Linked DNA regions of Crateriforma conspicua. The main gene of each other region encodes a partner of the protein of the gene in region 2 in a complex. Links are inferred from orthologs where the notes say so. Each region holds a gene or a part of one and is shown on either strand. Other genes may lie near its edges.

Evidence for each region.
Region 1: the proteins of lpxA (region 2) and Mal65_RS23475 are in contact, whole or in part, in a crystal structure (PDB 4J09), measured with the Escherichia coli proteins. The link is inferred for Crateriforma conspicua from one-to-one orthologs.

What each region holds. Positions count from the first base shown.
Region 1 is NZ_CP036319.1:6,414,157-6,424,744, reverse strand. The notes cover bases 3,480-6,478. They hold Mal65_RS23475 (MFS transporter), read right to left. Parts: upstream 5,629-6,478; coding sequence 4,330-5,628; downstream 3,480-4,329. Other genes in these bases: Mal65_RS23470 (TauD/TfdA family dioxygenase), read right to left, coding at 5,625-6,478; Mal65_RS23480 (sulfite exporter TauE/SafE family protein), read right to left, coding at 3,558-4,322; Mal65_RS23485 (MDR/zinc-dependent alcohol dehydrogenase-like family protein), read left to right, coding at 3,480-3,506. Also shown: Mal65_RS23500 (SCO family protein), read left to right, coding at 1-404; Mal65_RS23495 (DUF420 domain-containing protein), read left to right, coding at 418-876; Mal65_RS23490 (Gfo/Idh/MocA family protein), read right to left, coding at 1,077-2,252; more of Mal65_RS23485, read left to right, coding at 2,538-3,479; more of Mal65_RS23470, read right to left, coding at 6,479-6,626; Mal65_RS23465 (Gfo/Idh/MocA family protein), read left to right, coding at 6,823-8,235; Mal65_RS23460 (Gfo/Idh/MocA family protein), read left to right, coding at 8,232-9,290; Mal65_RS23455 (MarR family winged helix-turn-helix transcriptional regulator), read right to left, coding at 9,327-9,968; Mal65_RS23450 (glycine/sarcosine N-methyltransferase), read left to right, coding at 10,274-10,588. UniProt on the Escherichia coli protein: Probably transports across the inner membrane the two dehydrated forms of N-acetylneuraminate (Neu5Ac), 2,7-anhydro-N-acetylneuraminate (2,7-AN) and 2-deoxy-2,3-didehydro-N-acetylneuraminate (2,3-EN).
Region 2 is NZ_CP036319.1:2,863,573-2,874,121, forward strand. The notes cover bases 4,680-7,639. They hold lpxA (acyl-ACP--UDP-N-acetylglucosamine O-acyltransferase), read right to left. Parts: upstream 6,583-7,639; coding sequence 5,776-6,582; downstream 4,680-5,775. Other genes in these bases: Mal65_RS10925 (Gfo/Idh/MocA family oxidoreductase), read right to left, coding at 4,682-5,779; Mal65_RS10935 (UDP-3-O-acyl-N-acetylglucosamine deacetylase), read right to left, coding at 6,696-7,619. Also shown: Mal65_RS10905 (polysaccharide biosynthesis tyrosine autokinase), read left to right, coding at 1-1,086; Mal65_RS10910 (hypothetical protein), read left to right, coding at 1,200-3,167; Mal65_RS10915 (zinc ribbon domain-containing protein), read left to right, coding at 3,237-3,944; Mal65_RS10920 (PH domain-containing protein), read left to right, coding at 4,054-4,605; Mal65_RS10940 (OmpH/Skp family outer membrane protein), read right to left, coding at 7,740-8,345; Mal65_RS10945 (hypothetical protein), read left to right, coding at 8,842-9,321; Mal65_RS10950 (response regulator), read left to right, coding at 9,486-9,965; Mal65_RS10955 (ATP-binding cassette domain-containing protein), read left to right, coding at 10,067-10,549.

The DNA.
Region 1 (10,588 bases), 3.6 Mb from region 2 along the record:
GGCGGCCGTATGTGGTCAGCTTTTTCTACAGCACGTGTCCCAGCATTTGTGTCAGCCAAAATCAAAAGCTGCGCGAATTGCAGGACGAATTCGAAGGGCAGGGCGTGCGTTTTGTTGCCATCAGCGTCGACCCCGAAACTGATACACCGGAAGTTTTGCGTGAATACGCCACCCGGTTCGGTGCCGACAAAGACCAGTGGTTGTTCATGACCGGGGACTTGGATTACATCCGCCGTGTGGGCGCGGAGATCTTTCGCCAGCCGGTCGACAAACAGTTCCATACCGAACGATTTGCCCTGGTCGATGCCGCTGGGGAAATCGAAGGTTTCTACAGTTGGCCAGAACCGCGGCAGATGGACAAGTTAAAAGAAAGCATTCGTGGAATGCTGGACGATCAGACCTAAGGATCCGCCAAGTATGTCGTGGGAATTTTTAGCGGCCAATTTGCCCCATGTGACCGCAGCGTTGAATCTTTGTGCCATCGGGTTGTTGGTCGCCGGGCTGGTCAAAATCAAACAGAAACAGTGGCGGAAGCATCGCAATTTGATGATCGCCGCCGTGGTGGTCAGCGGACTCTTTTTGGCCGCGTATCTGCTGCATAAAGTCGCTCTTCAGGTCACCACGGGTGAACCGAATAAGAAGTTTCCGGCCGATGCGCCGCCGGCCGCACGCATCGCTTACTTTGCGATCCTGATTCCACACCTGTTGTTGGCGATGGCCGTTCCGGTGCTGGCACTGCGTGCGGTTTACCTGGCTTACAAGCGTCGCATCGTGGCGCACAAACGTCTGGTTCGCTACGCCTATCCCATTTGGATGTATGTGTCGGTGACCGGCGTGTTGGTTTACCTGATGCTGTATCAGTGGTTCCCCGCCTAGCGGCCGGTTGGTTGCAGTGGGTTGAAATGCTGAATCAATGCCTGGCATCGTTGGCGATTGATAGCCTATGCCTAAACCCCACGCCGTCCACTGAATGCGATGATGGCGCATGAAGAACGCCGAGATTCCGGAATTGGAAATCTCGGCGTTGCGATCGATGGTTGACCACGATCCGTCGCGCGGCGTTGGTGCGATGGGAATTACATATCGACCCAGGCACCGTTTTCTTGATTGCTGCGGACGGCGGCATCGATGAACTGCATGCCAATCAATCCGTCATAGACGTTGGCGTACTTGCTGCCGTCGCAATCGAATGGTTTGCCATCGTTGTACGCGCGGACGTCTTGTTCGAAACAGCGGTGCAAACGCGCGAACGCGTCGTGGAATGCTTCGGGGTGACCGGCGGGAATGTTCGGCTCGGCCATCAAGTCTTCCGGCAGGTCGCCCAAGAAGCCATCGTTGGCGGTCACGCTGGCGCGGAAGTAGGTGCGGTCCGGTTGACCGGGCAGGCAGATCGTCAGTTCTTCGGGGAATTCTTGTCGCCAAGAAAGCGTTCCCTTGGATCCGTTGACTTCAATGCCCAGGTCGTTCTTGTGACCGATCGCGATCTGGGTCGCACGAACAAGCGCCTTGCCGCCGTTGGACAGTTCGCAATAGGTCGTGAAGTGATCGTCCAAAACGCGGCCCTGAACGAACGTTTCCAAGTTGGCCTGGACTCGGGTGACATCCAGACCGGTGACGTAACGCAGTTGCATCAGAGCGTGGGTTCCGATGTCGCCGCCGCACAGGCTGGCACCGGACTTCTTGGGGTCCACACGCCATTCGGCCTGGACCGAACCGGTGTCTTCGGTGCGTTCGGCCAACCAGCCCTGCAGGTAACGCGAATCCACGAAGCGGACGTCGCCGATCAAGCCGCTGGTGACGATGAAGCGTGCGAAACGGCTGGTCCAGTGACCCAGGTAAGTGTGCGAAACACAGAACGGGACCTTGTGTTCTTCGACGGCCGCGACCAGCTGTTTGGCTTCGTCCAAATTCAGCGTCAACGGCTTTTCGCAAAAGACCGGGATGCCGGCTTTGACGCACTTGATGGCGGGATCAAAGTGGACATGGTTCGGCGTGACGATCAGGGCATAATCGATCCGTTCGCCGACCGGCTTCTTGGACTCTTCTTCGATCATCTGGTCGTAACTTTCGTATCCGACCAGCGGGTATTCCCAAGCTTCCGCTTCCTGTTTGGCCACCTTGGGATCGGGGTGCAGTGCAGCACAGGTCACCCGGCGGGTTCCGTCAAAGTGAATCGAACGCTGGTGAGGCTGGACGATAAAGGCGCCGCCACCGCCGCCGATCATTCCAACATTCAATGGCCGTTGAGACATTAGGTTGCTCTCTCTTGAAGAAAGGGAAAAGTTCGGTTGGGGAACCATACCGCGGGTCAAGGACCGATTCTCTAGCATGCGGCCATCGACCGCTGGCGTTCACCGCCGCCTTGTGCAACGGTATCGCGGCTCGTAGGGCATGTTTTATGCCCCCGGCAGGGCGTTCACAAGTTGGGGCCCCGCCGGGTTCGGATGATACAAATCGTCACGTGCTACAATCCGCTGGCCCTGATTCGTGTTCTGTTTCGGCGTCCCGCTCGTTTCCCACCCATCGACGATCCTGCCATGCAGGCTTTGTACCTAGACGACGGTCGAATCACCGCCATCGATGACCACCAGGTGGACCCGGGGCAGGGGGAAGTGGTCGTTGACGTCATCCAGGCGGGGATCTGCGAAACCGATCTTCAGCTTCGGGCCGGGTACATGGGGTTTCGCGGCGTGCCCGGTCATGAGTTTGTCGGGCTGGCCCGCGAGGGTTCCTTTGCCGGTCGTCGCGTGGTAGGAGAAATCAATTGCAGTTGCCACCAATGCCCGACCTGTCGGGCGGGCCGGCCGACACATTGTCCCCACCGATCGGTCTTGGGCATCTTGAACCATGACGGCGCGTTCGCGGAACAGGTTTGTGTGCCGGAGCGAAATCTGCATTTGGTTCCCGATGATGTCAGCGACGACCGTGCCACGCTGGTCGAACCGCTGGCGGCCGCTTTTCAAATTCCGGCTCAGGTCGATTTGTCCGGCGCTCCGCAGTGTGTCGTGATCGGCGATGGCCGCTTGGCCTATCTGTGTGCGCAAGTCTTGCGTCATCACGGCTGTCATGTGACGGTGGTGGGAAAGCATGCGCCGAAGCGGCAACGTTTTGAATCATTGGGAATCGAAACCTGCGACCGGGACGATGTTCCCGAGACGCGTGATGTCGACTTGGCCGTTGAATGCTGTGGCAGCCCGACCGGCATCGACACAGCGATGAAATGGCTGCGGCCTCGCGGAACGTTGGTGCTAAAGACAACCGTGGCGGCACCTCATGCCGCGTCACTGGCTCCGCTGGTGATTGATGAAATCACGGTTGTGGGCAGTCGGTGTGGGCCGTTTGAACCGGCCATCGAAGCGATGCGTCACGATGCAATCGAAGTCGATTCGATGATCACCGCACGGTATCGCCTGGATCAGTGCCAAGACGCTTTTGACGTCGCCGCCGATGGAAAACACATGAAAGTGGTGCTTTCGATTGCGGCCGGCGGCGGGAACATCGATTGATTCGTATACCGTCAATGGTTGCGGCGAATCGATCACTGGTCGGTTGGTCGATCAGCCGACGATGAAGTACACCGCGATGGCCAGCAGGCTGGTCGTGACCAAAGCCTCGGTCCAGCGGCTGGAAAAGTGACGGCTGGCTTTGGCGCCGACCACGATTCCGATCACCGCTGCGGGGGCCAGCCAGCAAGCCTGGGTCAGAGCTTCGCGATCAATCAGGTTTCGCACCACCATCCCGCCGACTTTGTACATCGCGACGACCAACAGGTAAAAGTTCATGAACGCTTTGAATCGTTCTGCTGGCCAGCCTTGTTTCAATCCGAATGCGGCCATCGGCGGACCTGCAATGCTGACCGCTCCGGCCAGAAAGCCGCCCAGTCCGCCGGCGATGAAACAGGGCCAGGTGGTCGCTGCTTCCGCGGGGACGATTCCCGGTCCGTCCGTGTCGCTGTCGGTTTTCCGGTGCCGGTTGCGGTAATTCATCAGGACCATCAGCAGGATTGCCAGTCCCGTCACACGCACCAACCACCCCATCGGCATCATTTCAAACAGCACTAGACCGACGGGAAGAAAAACGATCGCGCCGATAACGGCCGGACGAATGTCTCGCCAATTCAACCCACGCCGAAACGACCACGCGGCCATCAGAATGACCGGAACACTTGCGGTCGAAACGACGATGTGTGATTGACGCACATCCACGATCAATGGCAACAAGGACAGCGACACGATTCCAAATCCGAAACCGATCGCGCTGTGGGCGAATCCTGCGATCGCGGCCACGGTCGCAATCAGAATCATCGTGGTGGTGTCATCCATGGTCGGTTTAGTCTTCGATCAAATCACGTTGTCGGGTCTCGGGCAACGTTAACATGATTAGAATTCCGACAATGAACAATGATGACAAAACCGTCACCGCGGTCGGCAGTGAGATCGTGTCCAGGTCTTTCAGCCAACCGCTTAACAGCAAAACCGGAACAGCCATCAGGCGGCCACCATTGAAACAAAAGCTTGCACCGGTGGCGCGAATCCGGGTCGGGAACAATTCCGGGAAATAGATCGCAAAACCGCTGTGCATCCCCAGTGTCAAGAATCCGAAGATGGGCATCAAGACGATCAGCTGCCAATAGGTTTGCGGGACAAAACAGGTGATCGGCACGATCAATAGCGCCAACGCTTGAAACGCAATGAAGGTCGGTTTACGTCCGAACTTGGCACACAGCGGACCGAACGACAACAATCCCAGGCCGCCACCGGCCGCTTGAACGATCCCATAGGCGAACTTGGCTCGGCTGCCCGCGGTGTCTTCGTCCACACCGTTGGACAACAACAATTCACGCATCAAGTCCTGGCCGGCAACCGTTACCGCCCAGAATGTTCCCAGTCCCACCGCAGCCAACAACATTCCACGGATTGCGACTGAGCCCCATCGAGGATCCAGCAATAGCGTATTGAAGCTGCCAAGTTGATTCGCGTGTTCGGAATTCTTCTGGGCCCGCCAGCGCTCGGGCTCTTTAACACTGGCCCGAACCCAAACGATCAACAGCGCGGGTAGAACGCCCAGTAAGTATGCATAACGCCAATGAACTCCCACCAACATGGCCGCGAGTGCGGCCAGCCAAGTGCCAAGGATACTGCTGGCGTGGAAGATTCCTGATGCCTGGGCGCGGGCACGTTTGGGAAACACTTCGCTGACCAGGCTGGCGGCGACCGCCCATTCGCCACCGATCCCCAGGGCGACCAAGAAACGCAACACGCCAACGGTGTAGATGTCGTTGGCAAAGTACGTCAGCCCGCTGAACAGGGAATACATCAGGATCGTCACGATCATGATCGGGCTGCGGCCGTATCGATCGGCCAGCGAACCGAACAGCAATCCGCCAATGGTTCCGCCCGCCAGAAAGATCGCCAGGAAGGCGTCGCCCCAAAACTGTCGCCCAGCCTCGGGGTTTTCCAGCAGATCGCCCAACAGGTCGTTTCGGGTCAGATTGAAAATCTGGCCTTCGTAAACGTCGAAAACCCAGCCCGCACAAGCAATCGCCAGCACCAACCATTGGTATCGCGTCACGCCGCGGTACCACGGACCGGTGTCGGTTTCCGGTGTATCGGGGGCAACGCCGCTCACGCGGTCACCAGCGACTGAGTCTGCATTTCAGCCAGCGAAGCGACGACCTTTCGCGTTCCCACGAATGATCGCCGGGCGTGCATCGCCACACGATTATCCAACAAGACGACATCGCCTTGTTGCCAAGCGTGGTCGTACGCCAGTTCATCGGACAGTTCGATCGCGACGGCAACGGCGTCGGCATCCAGCGGTGATCCATCGCCAAAACGAATGGCTTTGGATGGATCATTGCGGGCGTCTTTCCACCCGCAATATGCCGCGATCAATTGATTGAAGAACGTCTTGCGTCCTGGGGACACTTCCATCACCGCGGGCAACGGTGGTGTGACGGCTTTCAAGCATCCGTCGTCCTGCCAGAGAAAGCTGTAACCGAGCGTCCGCAATCGTGCTTCTGCATCGTCCCGCGTTTCGACGCCCAAGGTTTTTTGCCAACTGCGTCCCATTCCCGATGTCGGGTCATCGCTGCCGGGCATGACGTTGGTGTATTGCAGACCGTGACGTTCGCACGCGGCACAAAAGTCGGGACAACGTTGTTGCAGCTTTTCGTACAGCACGTCGCTGCGGCACAGTGGCGTTGCACCACCTTGTTCGGCCGCGATTTCGCAATAGAAGAAAATGTATTGAGGGTACAGCGGCGTTTGTGCCATCTCGTGATGGAAGAAGATCTGCACCTCCGGCGGTGCTTCGTTGGCTGAAAACACTCGCTCAGTTCGGTTGATCCGAACGGCGTTGGACAGCGAACGTTCGTACGGAAAGTTTTCAACCTCCAAGGCGCGAATGACTTGATCAAACGATTCGACCGTGTCAGTGGGGAATCCGCGTAATGCGACGGCACCGTGACGGGTGCACTGCAGCAACAGCGATTCGCGGTTTTCGCCGACCCAAGCGACCGTGTCGTTCAAATCCATCGCGGGATTTTCTGGGCCGTACGCGATCGGGAAACGTGTGTCGTCCCAGGTTTGCTGTGTGTCGAGTTCCAACAGCTTGCAGTCATTCATCGGTGGCATCGATGACGGCTCCCTTGCAAAGCGAGAGAAAGGCGGGTGGGGCAATTCGTGATCGCGAATCTGCTGCGACCAGGTGGGGCCCGCAGTCTAACACGTCGCAGAGCCGGTCGTGCCAAGCGGAACTTTTTGGGTTGGTTGACCCAACGGGCGGCCTGGTCGGCGTTACGATTTTGGAAACGGCGTTGCCATGCACGCTTCGTGTGGACGTAACGTCGACGATCCATCAAAAGAAACTCAGGATCCCGTGGTGACGATGATGAAAGGCCGAATGTCGACGCGTCGTGTATTCCTTGCTCGATCGATTGCCGCGATCGGCGCGACGACCGTCGCGTACCCAAGCGATCACGCGTTGGGGACGCAAGACAAGAATGATCGTCCCCGTGTGGCGGTTGTCGGCGTGGGGTATCAGCCGGATGCCGGTAACGGCAAGCCACGCCGTGGACGTGGAATCGCAATCGCACTGCAAGCTCAAAAACACGCGGATTTGGTGGCCGTGTGTGATGTCGACGGAGTGGCCCGTGATGCGGTCACCGGTTGGGTCGGAAAACAGCGTCCCGAGACGATCGCCGACTATCGACGCATCATCGACCGTGACGACATCGACGCCGTATTGATCGGAACGCCCGACCACTGGCATGTCAAAATTGCGGTCGAAGCATTGCGAAGCGGTAAAGACGTCTACTGCGAAAAACCAGTGACGGTGACGATTGATGAAGGCAAGTTGCTGCGAAAGGTCATTGACGAAACGGGGCAAGTGTTCCAAGTCGGCACTCAGCAACGCAGCGAATACGAATCAAGATTTCTGACCGCCATTGCAATGGTTCGCGACGGACGAATCGGTAAAGTGCGACGTGTTCAGTGTGGGATCGGTTCGGGACGTCGCGGCGGTCCTTTTGCCACAGAACCGGTGCCACCAAAGTTGGACTGGAATGCATGGCAGGGGCCTGCACCGGTGGCCAAGTACATTCAACAACGGTGCCACCGAACGTTTCGGTTTTGGTACGAATATGCCGGAGGTCAAATCTCCGATTGGGGAGCGCATCATGTGGACATCGCCCAGTGGGCGATCGGTCATGAAGGTGGCGGACCGGTATCAATTCGCGGAACGGCCGACTGGAACCAGACGCTGGATTCGCGTGGCATGCCCAGTCGCGACGACACCTACAGTACGCCGGTGGATTATTCGGTGACCGCCGAATTCGATGACGGTATAGAAATGGTGATCGATAGTTCGCGAAACGGAATCACGTTCGAAGGCCAGTCCGGGCGTTTTTTTGTGAACCGCGGCACACTGGAAGGGATTCCGGTGGATCAGTTGGCCGACAAACCCATCGCCGAATCGTCGTTAAGGTCCTTATACGGTGGAAGCTTGCCGACGACTCACATGGCCAACTTCTTTGATTGCATGCGGACACGCCGGCAACCGATCAGCGATTTTTCATCGCACCATCGAACGCTGACGACCTGTCATTTGGCCAACTTGACACTTCGATTGGACCGTCCGATTCGCTGGGATGCGGAATCCGAGCGGGTGATCGGCGACGACATTGCAAACCAATTGATGACCCGAGAGTATCGACAAGGATTTGAAATCCAATGAGTGCAGAGAACCAAGACGCATCCGTGAAATTCGGATTGGTCGGCTTCGGCGCGTGGGGCCAACACCATGCCGACGCCATCACCAAATGTGGTCAAGCATCGCTGGCCGCCATCGCCACGCACAGCGAAGCATCGGCCAAGGCGGCACAGGCGGCTTACCCGGATGCTTGGGTCACGACCGATTTTCGCGAATTGGCATCTCGAGAGGATTTGGATGTTGTCGATGTGGTTGTTCCCAGCGACTTGCATTTGGACGTGGCGACGGCTGTTTTGGAATCCGGCAAACACCTGTTGTTGGAAAAGCCGATGGGGCTGGATGTGTTGCAGTGCACGTCGATGATCGAATTGGCCGAAAGCCGAGATCGCTTGCTATGCGTCGGGCATGAATTACGTCTGTCGTCGATGTGGGGCGAAGTCAAATCGATGATCGACGAAGGCTTTATCGGCCAGCCCCGTTACTGCTTGGTGGAACTGTCACGCAATCCGTATCGGCAGGGCAGTGGTGGTTGGCGGTATGACATCAATCGTGTCGGCAACTGGATCTTGGAAGAACCCATCCACTTTTTTGATTTGGCACGTTGGTACCTACAATCCGCCGGCGATCCGCAGACGATCTACGCGAATGCCAGTTCGCGGCAAGTCGATCATCCCGAACTGCAGGATAACTTCAGCGCGATCATGCGATTTGACGGCGGCCCGTATGCCGTGGTCAGTCAAACGTTGGCCGCTTTTGAACATCACCAAACCGTCAAAGTTACCGGGACCAAGGGCGCGCTGTGGGCGTCTTGGAGCGGCGCGATGGACCGCACCCGTCACCCGACGTTTCAGTTGCGAGCCTTTGACGGCAATGAGGTGTTCACGGTTCCGATCGACAAGCCGACCGGTGAATTGTTCGAATTGGAAGACCAGATCGAACGGGTGTGTCAGGCCATCGTCCAAGACAAGCCGCTGCATTGCACCGGGATCGACGGACGTTGGTCGGTTGCCATGTGCCAGGCGGCGGCCGAATCGGTTGAAACGGGAGCTCCGGCGAAGGTTCAAGTAAGTTGCGATTGACGTAAGTTGCGATTGGCACCGACCGATGGGGATCCGTCAGGACGTCGGTTCCGCGCCGTCACCCTGCGACGTTCGTTCGACTTCACCACTGCGTGTCGCCCGCGAATCGTCGACCGTGATGTCACCCGGCGTCAGGTGCGGCGCCGCGTCGATGGCATCAGCGTCCATCAGGCTGGCGATGCGTTGCAGTGTCGCCAGCATCTGTGTTTGTTCCCAGGGTTCTAGTCCCGACAGTGCTTCGCGGAAACGGTCCTGCAGCAACGATGGGGAAGCCGCCAATAGATCCTGGCCCGTGGTGGTGGGCGTGATCAATACCGATCGTCGATCGGATTGACTGGGCTGGCGAGCAACCAGTTGCCTTTTTTCCAAACGCTGGACGATCCCCGTCACGGTGGCCTGGCTCAGGTGGACCTGTTTCGCCACCGCGCTGGGCGATATCGGCGCGTGCCCGGTGATCACTTGCAACACGGCCAGTTGCGGTCCGGTCAGTCCGTGTCCGCCGACAAGGTGCCGTGAATGCAAGTCGACGGCACGGATGATCTTTCGAATCGAAGCGACGATCTGGTTTTCCAGGCTCAGCGGATCCGCGGGCGTTGGTGGCGGACGATGGGGGGCACCCTCGTTGCCGGCCGTTGGGTCGGCCGCAACGGGCGGGGAAGATTGTGGCTGTGAAGACAAGGCACGCGGTACGGGGCTCGGTGGGCTGATCGATTGGCGACGTCATGGCCAAATGGAATTGTAAATTGCAAAACCCCCGAAGCGATGCGTCAACGGCGCGTGGAGCCTGATCTGAACGACAAATATCGCCGGTCAACCGAAAGGGCGTTGTACCTTTCGAGCCGTATCCTTTAGGCTGCTGTTGCTTTGAGTCGAAAGTTTTGAGATCAAAATACTTTGCAGTGGCGATTGGGCCCGCTTGGGTTTCCAAGACATCCGAGCCGCTGCCCGGCCGTTTGCCTGTTCACAGCTGAGGGAGAGTGCCTGTGCCGTCTGATACCGAAAATTCCTTATTGGATTACCATCCCCAACAATACGGTGACGATCCGACCTCCATTCGCGACACCAACAAGTACACCGACGAATACGTCCGGGGGTTTGTCGAGAAGTGGGACGAGCTGATCGATTGGGATCAGCGGATGGAATCGGAGGGTAATTTTTTCATCGAGGAACTGCGTAAACGCGGCGTCCGGAAGGTCCTGGATGTGGCCACCGGCACCGGTTTTCACTCGGTTCGGCTGATCGAAGCCGGTTTTGAGGTCGTCAGTGCCGACGGCAGCCCCTACATGCTGGCCAAAGCG
Region 2 (10,549 bases):
CTGATCGAATACGAATTGACCGACGTGGTGCTGCGTAAGGAAGTCGAACGCAACGAAGCCTTGTTTGATGGTGTCGTGCAACAACTGCGTGACGTGGACATCGCCAGCGGTTTGCGTGGGTACTTGTACGAATTGCTGGAAACGCCGCGGATCGGTGCCAAGTCATGGCCCAGTTTGCCGCTGTGTGGTTTGGGAGGGCTGATGCTGGGCGTCTTTGCCGGGCTGACGCTGGCCGTGGCCAACGACGTGCGTGACGGACGGTTCCGCTCGGCCGCCGAAGTGGAAGAGACCGTTTCGCTGCCGTCCTTGGGCCGCGTCGGAAAGCTGAATTCGATGCGACGTGGCGTTCGCGGTTTGATCGCCGGGGAACTGTCGCCCAACGCCGAAGCGCTGCGTCTGGGCCGAACCATGTTGCTGCCGAAAATCAAATCGCGTGACATGCGATCGATCGGCGTCACCAGTTCGATGCAGGGCGACGGTAAATCGACGATCACGGCCAACTTGGCGGCATCGTTTTCACAGGTCGGCTTGTCAGTATTGGTCGTCGACGGTGACCTTCGTCGTCCGACCGTGCACCGATATTTCAGCGTCGCGCCGGAAGGCGGCCTGACCGATTTGTTGACCGGGTCGATGGATCTGGACGATGCGATCAAGCCGACCGAGGCCGAAGGCGTTTCGGTGATCACCGCCGGTGCTTCGACACGGACTCCGGCCGAGTTGTTGCAATCGGAGAAGCTGGAAGAGTTGACTCAACAGCTGGAAGAACGTTTCGATCTGGTCATCTTCGACCTGCCGCCGGTCCTGGCCGTTTCCGATCCGCTGGTCGTCGCACCGCGAATCGATGGCATGGTCTTGGTCATCCGTGCGGCGTCGGCCCGACGTGACGAAGTGATGAACAGCTTGAAGCGTGTCACCGATGCCGGCGGCAACATGGTCGGTTGTGTGCTGAACACGTTCGGGGCCGGAAAGAGCTTTGATCTGGGCGGTGGTTACTACGGCTACTACGAAAGTGGCTACAGTCGGCCGACCAATCGCACCAAACCGGTCACGTCGGCTCGGATCGTCGAAGTCGACAACGACGCTTGATCGCCGAAACGCACGACTTTCCCGCAACGCGTCGCACCCGGCACGCGTTGCGGACCGGATGGAGCCTGCGAGGAAGTCTTTCCCACAATGTTTCGCGACGCTGAGTCGGGGCATTGATTTGTGGCAGTTGGGCGGCCAGTGCGCGTCGACAGGTCTATAATCCGCGTTGGGTTTGGCTGACCTATCTTTTCTTTTCGACCGGACGTCCCAACCGCTGGGTGATTTTGATGCGCATCGCGCCACGATTCTTGCTGGCCCTTGTCTTCTGTTTCTCGCTGTCCTGTGGTGTTCCCCGTGGCATGACGCATGTCGCCCGGGCGCAGAACGGCAGTTTTCTGGATGAGTTGTTCCGTTCGATCAGTGCCGCCAAGGCCCAGCGTGAAGCCGAAGAACGTCGCCAAGCCGAACAGCAACGCCAGCAACAACAACAGCGACCGACGCCCCCACCCCCGGGCCGCGACCAGCGTCCGGATGGCCGGTCGGTCGATCTGCCGTCGTCTTTCTTCCCCCCGGGACCCGATGGCAGGCCCGCCAACCCCAACACGCAACGCATTTCCCCCACCCGCCCCGACGGATCGCCCGCACCGGGGCCGAATCAAACCACCGGTCGAAGTTCCCCGCTCCAGCCGATGCAGCCGCGACGCGGCGGACGGAACAGCATCAGCGTGAAATCGCAGGAGGCGGCTCAATTCGTCCGACAGTTGGTCGATTTCGCATCGTCGGCGGACCAGATGGCCCATGCGATGCGTGATGAGTCACGACGCATTCCCGCGTTGCGGCCCAAGTTGGGCGAAGCGTATCGCTTGGCCGCCGACAGCCGGACGTTGATCGAACGTTGCGACGGGCTGGCATCCTTGGACCAGATTCATGACCCGTATTGTGAGATTGACGCGCGGTGGCGAACACTTTCGTTTGAATTGCGTTCGATCAACGGGTTGCCCGATTCGGTGCGCCAGCCGCTGCGTCGTTGTGACGGGGCGTGTTCGGCGATGGCCAAGATGCATCATGTCCAACCGCAATTTGATCGCGTTGCCCTGCGCGACGTGCTGATCACTGCGTCGGCGCATCTGTTGTCGCTGGAAGACGATTTGCGTTTGGCGGTCGTATCACCACAGCGTGCCGCGGGACTGACCAGTGAATGTCGCAAGTTGCGCCAGATCGTGATTCGCGAAAGCGGCGAACTGGACCGGGCTTCCTACGACCAAGCGGTCACGGAGTTCAATGAGTTCAGCATGCGGTACCGTGAATTTGCCGCCCGCTGTTCCACGATTGATAACCCGCACGTCCAAGCCCGGCTGGACCGGATCGCCCAGTGCGGCACCGACACCTATGCCCTGTTGTGGATGACGCCGCCAGCACCGGCGGTCGACATCGAACACTTGGCCCAGCATTTGAATCGTGGCGCCGACCAGTTGTTGGGGCAACTGAACTTCGGCAGCCTTTTCCATCTGCCCAAAGAAACACAGTTGCAGATCTTTGACTTGGGGCGATCGTTGTCGGCCAGTTGTGACCACTTGGTCCAAGAAGCCGGCTCCGGTGCATCGCGTGGTGACTTGGTCGAATGTGTGGGCGAAATCCAACGCAGCTGGGATCCCTTGCAGCGTCATTTGGTGTCGGTCCAAACCATTCCTCCGGCACTGGTCGATGCCGTCGGTCGCGACTTGGTCCAGATTTGCGCGGCGTTGGGGATCGACGAGCGTCCCCAAGCGATCGACATGCGTGAATTGGTGGAACTGGCCGCCGCATTGGAAGGGAGCAGCGAATACTTGCGTGCCGACGTCGATCGTTACGAACGATACATGCAACCGGGATCGTATCGCGTGATGATGGATCGTTCGTCGGATCGTCTGTACGACCAGTCCAAACGATTGCACGCCGAACTGAGCCGTGGCGAGGATCTGCAGCGATTGCAGTCGACGACCGATCGCATGCTGGAAGCTTGGGATGAACTGTCCGCGGGGATGCAGGACCTGGATCGACACGGTCTGTCGCCCAGTCGTGCGGACCGTTTGCGACGGTCTCACCAAGAACTGTTGCCGATCGTCGCCCGTTTGGCCGCGGCGCTGTCTAGTCGACAGTGACCCCAACTTGCGGCTAAAAAACGCGGGCAAATCGATTCGAATTCCCACCCTTTTGCCCGCGCCAGCCCCATGATCCGTTCGGTCACCTGCCCCAAGTGCGGAAAGACGTCCAACGTGCCTGAACACATCGCCAGCGTGCGGTGTTCCAAATGTGGCAAGGTCTGGAACCCGGGCGAGGATGCCGCCGCGGCCGAGCCCAAGGTCGATCTGGCCGCCAAAATGGCGGGCTATGAAAACGAAGGCGGCGGGAAATCGAAGAAGAAACGTAAGAAGTCGAAATCCTCCGGCGGCAGCAACAAAGTCGCCGCGATCGTCGCCAGTGTCATCTTCGTGGTCGCGTTGGCCGGCGTGGGCGTTTATCTGTGGCTGCAGCGGGATCCCTCGCCCCAGGTGGCCGCCGTGCCGGACGAACCGGAAGAAGAACCCGCCGATGATGACGATGTGGTCTGGGTCGCGCCGGATTACCGCGAAGTCAACATGCCCGAAGCGGACCGGAAACGGATCTACATGGACATGCGATCGACGGCCATCACCAGCATCGAAAAGCCGTTGTTGATCATCGGACCGGCTCGCGTGGCGATGGAAAAAACGCTGCAAGATGTCTACGACCGGGAAATCCGAACCCAGGCGGCGTTGCACGATGTTCCCGAAGACGACATTCGCCAAATCGTCAACGAAGGCGATGCGAAACGCTGGGATACTCGCCCGCGGTCCAACGCCAAACGCAACGGCAAGCGGCTGTATCCGAAATCCTGGAGCGAAGGCTGGAAACCGTAAGGCGGTCTGCCAAGGTTGACGCTTGCCTTACGAATCATCGAACACGACCGCCGTGTCAAGTGACGACCCGGTTGATGAATGGCCCGCGATAGGAAAGACGAAACCAGCGATGAGCGACGACAAGGTGCTGTGGAAAGCCGAGTTTAATCCCAAAGTGAAGTCGTACTGGCTGCTCAGTGGGACCATCGTGATGTTATGCACGATCGTCCTGATTCCGCTGATCCCCGTGTGGTTTGTGCTGGGGCTGTTGGTCACCGATCGCTACTTGAAAAGCTGTTCTTGTGAATTGACCGAGAGGTCGCTGAAGGTCGGCAAGGGGATTTTGGTGCGTACCGAAAAGACCGTGCCGCTGGATCGGATCACTGATCTGGGATTGGTTCAGGGGCCGATCATGCGGATGCTGGACATCGAAGCGCTCAGCGTCGAAACCGCCGGCCAGTCATCGCAGGGATCGCTGGTGCAGTTGACCGGGATCCGAAACGGACGTGACTTTCGCGACGCCGTGCTGGAACAGCGTGACCGTGTGTCGATCCAAGAATCCGCACCAGTCCAGACGCCGGATGCCGGCATCGATGCGTCGGCCGGCCAAACGCTGGTCGAAATTCGCGACATCCTGCGACGGATGGAATCACGACTGGACCAGTCTCCGATCGACGCTTGAAAGAGATTGTCGGCGTCGTCAAGGCAGTCCGGCGTCGCTGCGAAACAGCGGACGCCGACAGAAAGTGACGCTGTGATCAGGCAGCGCGGCGGTCTTGAGCCGCGCGTCGACTGGCCATTTGGATCGATTCCCGAACCAGTGCGTGCGGTCCACGTTCGGCGGTGGTCGCATCGCTGTACCAGCTGCGTTGCTGAATCGATTGCAGGACTTTATCGGCCACCGCGACCGCGCGAGCACCGGCGGCACCATCGACGGCGGGTGCACTGCCGCTGCGGATGCTGATCACAAAGTCGTGAAGTTCATCCAGGATGGCGTTGCGCGGTTCCAGTTCCAAAGTCTCGCACCGGAGTTTGGTTTGGAACAGTTCGCCGCTGTATCGCAGCGGGTTGTCGGTTTCGGCGTTCAAGTCGAACGTGCGATCGACCACGCTGTCAGCCGGCCGAACCACCGAAACGGATGGCTTACCAAAATCAATGTCGGCAAAACCGTTGGCCCCAAAGATCTGCATTGATCGTGCGGGGGTCGGGCTGATTCGCGACGCTTTCAGGTTGGCGACCATGCCGCATGCGAACTCGATCCGCGTTTCAGCGACGTCTTCATGATCGCTGATGACCGAAAGCCCGCTGGATGAAACCGACGTGACCGGTGCATCGGTCATCGAAAGCACCAGATCCAGGTCGTGGATCATCAAGTCCATCACGACGCCGACATCCAGGCAACGGCCGGGAAAGCTGGACGCACGGACCGCCTCGACGTACTTCACGTCGCGTGCCAGGTCACCCAGGGAGGTGAAGGCGGGGTTGAATCGTTCGACGTGACCGACTTGCAGGGTCAACCGTCGTGCGGCGGCCAGCATGGCCAGACGCTGGGCATCGCTGCTGTCGGAAGCCAGCGGTTTTTCGACAAACAAGTGTTTTCCGGCCTTCAGCAGCGACTTGGCGATGTCGCAGTGCAAATCGGTCGGGGCGGCGATCACGGCCGCGTCGATCTGGTCGACGATTTCCGAGGGATCGGCACAGGTGCGTACGCCGAGCGATTCGGCGGCAACCTGGCGTGCCGATTCGAACGGGTCGCACACGGCGACCAGTTCCGCGTCGTCGACTTGGCCCAGCAACTTGGCGTGGATTCGTCCCAGGTGACCGGCACCGACGACAGCGATACGTAACTTGTTCATGCGGCTTTCCTTCGGTCGCGGCCACGTCCATGACGTCCGCCACCGGTGTGTTCCAGATGATCAAACAGGTGTCTCAGCACGGGCCGAATCGGACCGATGCTAAGCAGTTCATCGCGGGCCGCATCAACGCCGATGCGGGCGCGGTAAAGCAATCGAAAAGCTTGGTTCAAGACGTTGATGTCGTCTTGGGGATAATCGTTTCGCTTCAGACCGACGACGTTCACGCAACGCGGACGTGCATTGGCGCCTTCGACGATCATGTACGGCGGCACATCGTGCAGCACCGTGCTCATCGCACCGATGAAGCTAAGCTGTCCCACCGAAACAAAGTGGTGGATGCCCACACCGCCGGCGATCGTCACATCATTGCCGATGTGCACGTGGCCGCCGATCATGCAATTGTTGGCCGCGACAATGCGATCACCCAATTTGCAATCATGGGCGATGTGCGATTGGGTCATGAAATAGTTGCTGTCGCCGACGCGGGTGACGCCGTCTTCCTTTTCACTGGCGCGGTTGACCGTGCACAGTTCGCGGAAAGTGTTCCCGTCGCCGATTTCCACGCGGGTGTTGGTGCCGCGATAGCTTTTATCTTGGGGATGAGTCCCGATCACGCATCCGGCAAAGATGTGATTGTCACGACCGATGCTGGTGTGACCCTTAATCGTCACATGATCCTCGATCACCGTGCCTTCACCGATTTTGACATCGGGACCGACGACACAGAAGTGTCCGATTCGAACGTTCGGGCCCAGTTCGGCTCTTGGGTCCACCGCGGCGGTTTTTTCTATCTGGGCACCCATGTCGTCTCCGGGCGTCGGTTGGGTTGTGTTGAATTTGTCATGAAGTAGGCGATCAGCGTGCGTCCGAGCAAGTTCAGTTTTCACAAACCTTGCCGCAGTGCGCAAAAAAGGGGTCAGGCCACTTTTCGCTGGGTTTGTTCGCCGGTTCGTTGTTGCGTCAGCATTTCGCTCAGTCGCTTGGCCAGCATTCCGTTCAGAATGTGTCCGCCACGGTGGGAAATGAATCGTCCGATCAGGTCACAAGGCACCAAAGCCAAGTCGCCGATCATGTCCAGTGTTTTGTGTCGGCTGCATTCGTTGCGATAACGAAGCGGATTGTCGATCGGCCCGTCGTCGTCGAACACCAGCAGGTCGTGGTGGGTGACGTGGCTGGCAACGCCCGACGCGTGCAGCGCATCGGCTTGTTCTTTGGTGACAAACGTGCGTGCCGGCGCGACCTGGCGGACGAATCGAGCGGGCGTCATTTCGATGCCGAAATCACCCGCGGGAACCGGCGAGTCGTCGCCATAGTTCAACTGGTATTCGAAATAGGTTTCGCCGGCGATCGACGGCGTGGCTTCGATCCAACCATCGTTGTGTCTCAGACGCAGCGGTTGGTGGATCACCAATTGCATGCGCGAGTCGGCTTGGATCACCAGGCCGGCCGATTGCAGGGCTTCGACAAACGCCAGGCTGCTGCCGTCCAGGCCGGGCATTTCTTCGCCGTCGATTTCGACGACACAGTTGTCGATTTCCAGACCGGCCAAAGCGGCCATCAGATGTTCCACCATGGCGAAGGATGCATCGCCGTCACGCAGCAGTGTTCGAAAACTGATCGCGTCGCTGCGGTCGGTCGTCGCCAGCAAAGAAGGCTGATCGGCCAGATCGCTGCGGACCAACCGCACGCCGGTGTTGGCCGGTGCGGGGCTGATCGTCAGGTGGACGTCTTGTCCGGACCAATAACCACGACCGCGGACAGAGCACGGGCTGGCGATGGTGTGTTGATTCCGTCCGGTCGGTTTTCCCGACGCGGTCGTTGGGTTGCGTGAACCGTCCATGCCCGGCCTCCTTGCCGGCAGGTGTTCAGAATCAAACGATCGGTTTGACACACGAGCGGTCCGGTCCATCGCTGGCCCGAACCACAGGTGATGTCAGTTCATCGCTGGTGTGAATCGGGATCAGCGGGCGGACGTGCCGGCGTTGCCCTGAGCGATGCGTTGGCTCAAGATCTTCATGATCGCGGCGGTCATGTCCATCGACGAATCGTGATAGACGATGTTCTTCATGACGCCACGGACAACCGAGTCGCCTTTGGCCTTGTCCATGTCTTCGCTGTTGTAACGCAGCACCAAGTTGATCTTGTTGTACTTGGCAACGTCCGCAACGGCGGCAGCAATTTGCTGGTAGTTGTCAAAGTAGATTTTGGCTTCGGCGTCGGCCAGTTCCTTGCGGGTACGGGCCATTTCCAGACGCAGCTTCGATTCCATCGAAGCGACTTTTTCTTCCTGCTGCGTGTAAGCCGGAGTGCCGGGGCTGAAGGTCTTCAGCTTTTCGACTTCCTTTTGCAGTTCTTCGCGTTTTGCTTTGAACTGTTCGTCGTAGCTTTTCAGCTTTGATTCGACGGCAGCCACCTGAGCCTTGATGGCTTCGTGTTCTTTGAAAATCTTGGCCACATCGACGACTGCGATGCGGTGGCCGGAGTCCTGAGCCGATGCGACGGTGGTCACCGAAGCCAGGGCTGCCGTGAGGGTCAAGACGATGGCCAGTTTGACGATTGATCGCACGTCCGCTTCTCCTTGCGTAATGTTTGCGAGAATGTGGGTTCACCAGCGATGGTTGTCGCCGCGGCCGCGAGCGGATCGATTTCAGTCCATCTTAAATCGATCAATGCCCACGGCGATGCCGCGTCGCTTTCGACCGTCGCTTTGGTCCTGATGGGCGACGGCTAAATGAACTTCGGCGGATTGTGTCAATCGCCCGATTCCAGGGCAAGATCGATTGGCCGCGGAAATCGCGGGGTCGATGGTTTTTTTGTCGATTCCGCGAGCCCGAAATCTGGATGAATTGCCCACCCGTGTCACGGACCGGGCGGCATTCGGGCGTTTGGCAAGCTTTACCGTCTAGCACGGCTTTCCCATTTGTTCCGCATCCGACGGTCGTTCGGCTTGTTGCGGTCGTTCCGCATGTCGGGATCGTTCGGCATATGGCGGTCGTTCCAGATGTTTCGCCCGGCGGGGTCGGATCATAGTCCTGGTTCCGGTGGTGCCGATCTTAAGGGACATGACGAAAACGCCTGTCCTGACGATTCGACGCCGTGGGATCCTGAACCGGATCTGCGATGGCGTTGTGATCGCAGTCGGCTTGCTGGCGATTGCCGGTTGCGGCAGCCTGACCGCAGGCCGTCAGGCCGATTCGATCCCGCCGGTGACTCCGTCCGAAACGGCACCGACGCTTGGCGTGACGCAGAAATCATCGCCCCCGGCGCCAGCCGGCCAGTCCCACCCGACGCCGCCCGCGGTTTCACAGGCGACGTTTCACGACGCGGACCCCTACAGCCCGGCCCGACGCCAGATCATCGGACGACTTTGTGCCAGCGATCTCGACGCGGACGCGAGCGATGAGCAACACTTGGTCGGGAACGAGTTGGGCAGGAATGAGGGCACGGACCGATCGCCGGCGACCGGCAATGTTCGCCCGCTGGCCGATTTCCAGCCGATGCGGCTGAAACCGGCCATGGCCGACAGCCCTTTCGGCCCATGAATCCTGTCAAGGCGTGAATCCTGTCGACCCGCTGACCCGATACGGTTCGGCGGTCGCGCCCGTTCAGGATCACGATTCAGACGTCTGGATGGATTCGCCGACGCCCGTCGTTCCCACCCGCCGCCGTTTTTGCGTTCAGTATTTCCCTGCCGAGTCTTCGTCCCATGCGCCGCACCCCCATTTCCGCGCAAGCCGACCGCACCGAATCGCGTTCCGCATCGATCACCGTGATCGACCCAAGCCCGCTGTCTCTGTTGGCATTGGCGGGAGTATTGGATGCCGAAGGTTGGAAATGCGTGTGTGGCCGCAACAATGACATGGCGGTTGCGGCGATGGACATGGGGCCGCAAGACCTGTTCGTCTTTGACGTCGGCGATGACGCCGCGGCGGTTTTGGACACGTTGGCTGTGATCCGGGGACGCGAAGAGTACGAAAAAGTCCCCGCCGTTCTGTTGGCCGAATCTCAATGGGCGGGGCTGGAAAAACAGATCGAATCGCTGCCGGTCACCCGCTGTTTGTTCAAGCCGATCGATCCGCCTTCGTTGGTCGCGGTGGTCCAGCAATTGTTGTGGATGCCAGGTCTGGTCGAAGCCCATCGGCGTCGCGGTTCTCGCCCATCGCGTCCGGGCTGGGTGAACCTGTAAACTTTGGCATCGTTCGACGCCGAAGCGCGAACGGATTGTCACTTGGCTGCATAGCATCATGTGGCTGTTGTGATCCCCCGTTTGCGAAAAAAGGCTTCGCAGTGCTATCGATCGAATCGCTGACGAAGACCTTTGAATTGCCGTCCGGTGTGCTGACGGCCGTGGACGACATCAGTTTCCAAGTCCATCCGGGCGAAGTTTTCGGGCTGTTGGGCCCCAACGGTGCCGGAAAAACCACCACGATGCGGATGGTGCTGGGCTTGCTGGAACCCGACGCGGGGTACGCGGAAGTCGACGGGGCACGGACCAGCGAAGACCCGATCACGGTCAAATCACGGTTGGGGTTCGTTTCGGCCAGCGACGGCGTGTACCCATGGCTGACCGTCCGCGAAATGTTGTTGTACTTTGCCGATCTATACGGCGTCGCGCCGGACGCCGCCCGGCGTCGATGTGACGAATTGGCCGAACTGATGGACATCACGTCCCTGCTGGACCGGCGTGCCGGGGAACTCAGCACCGGCCAGCGGCAACGGGTCACTCTGGTCCGAGGGCTGATCCACGATCCGCCGGTGATGTTGTTGGAT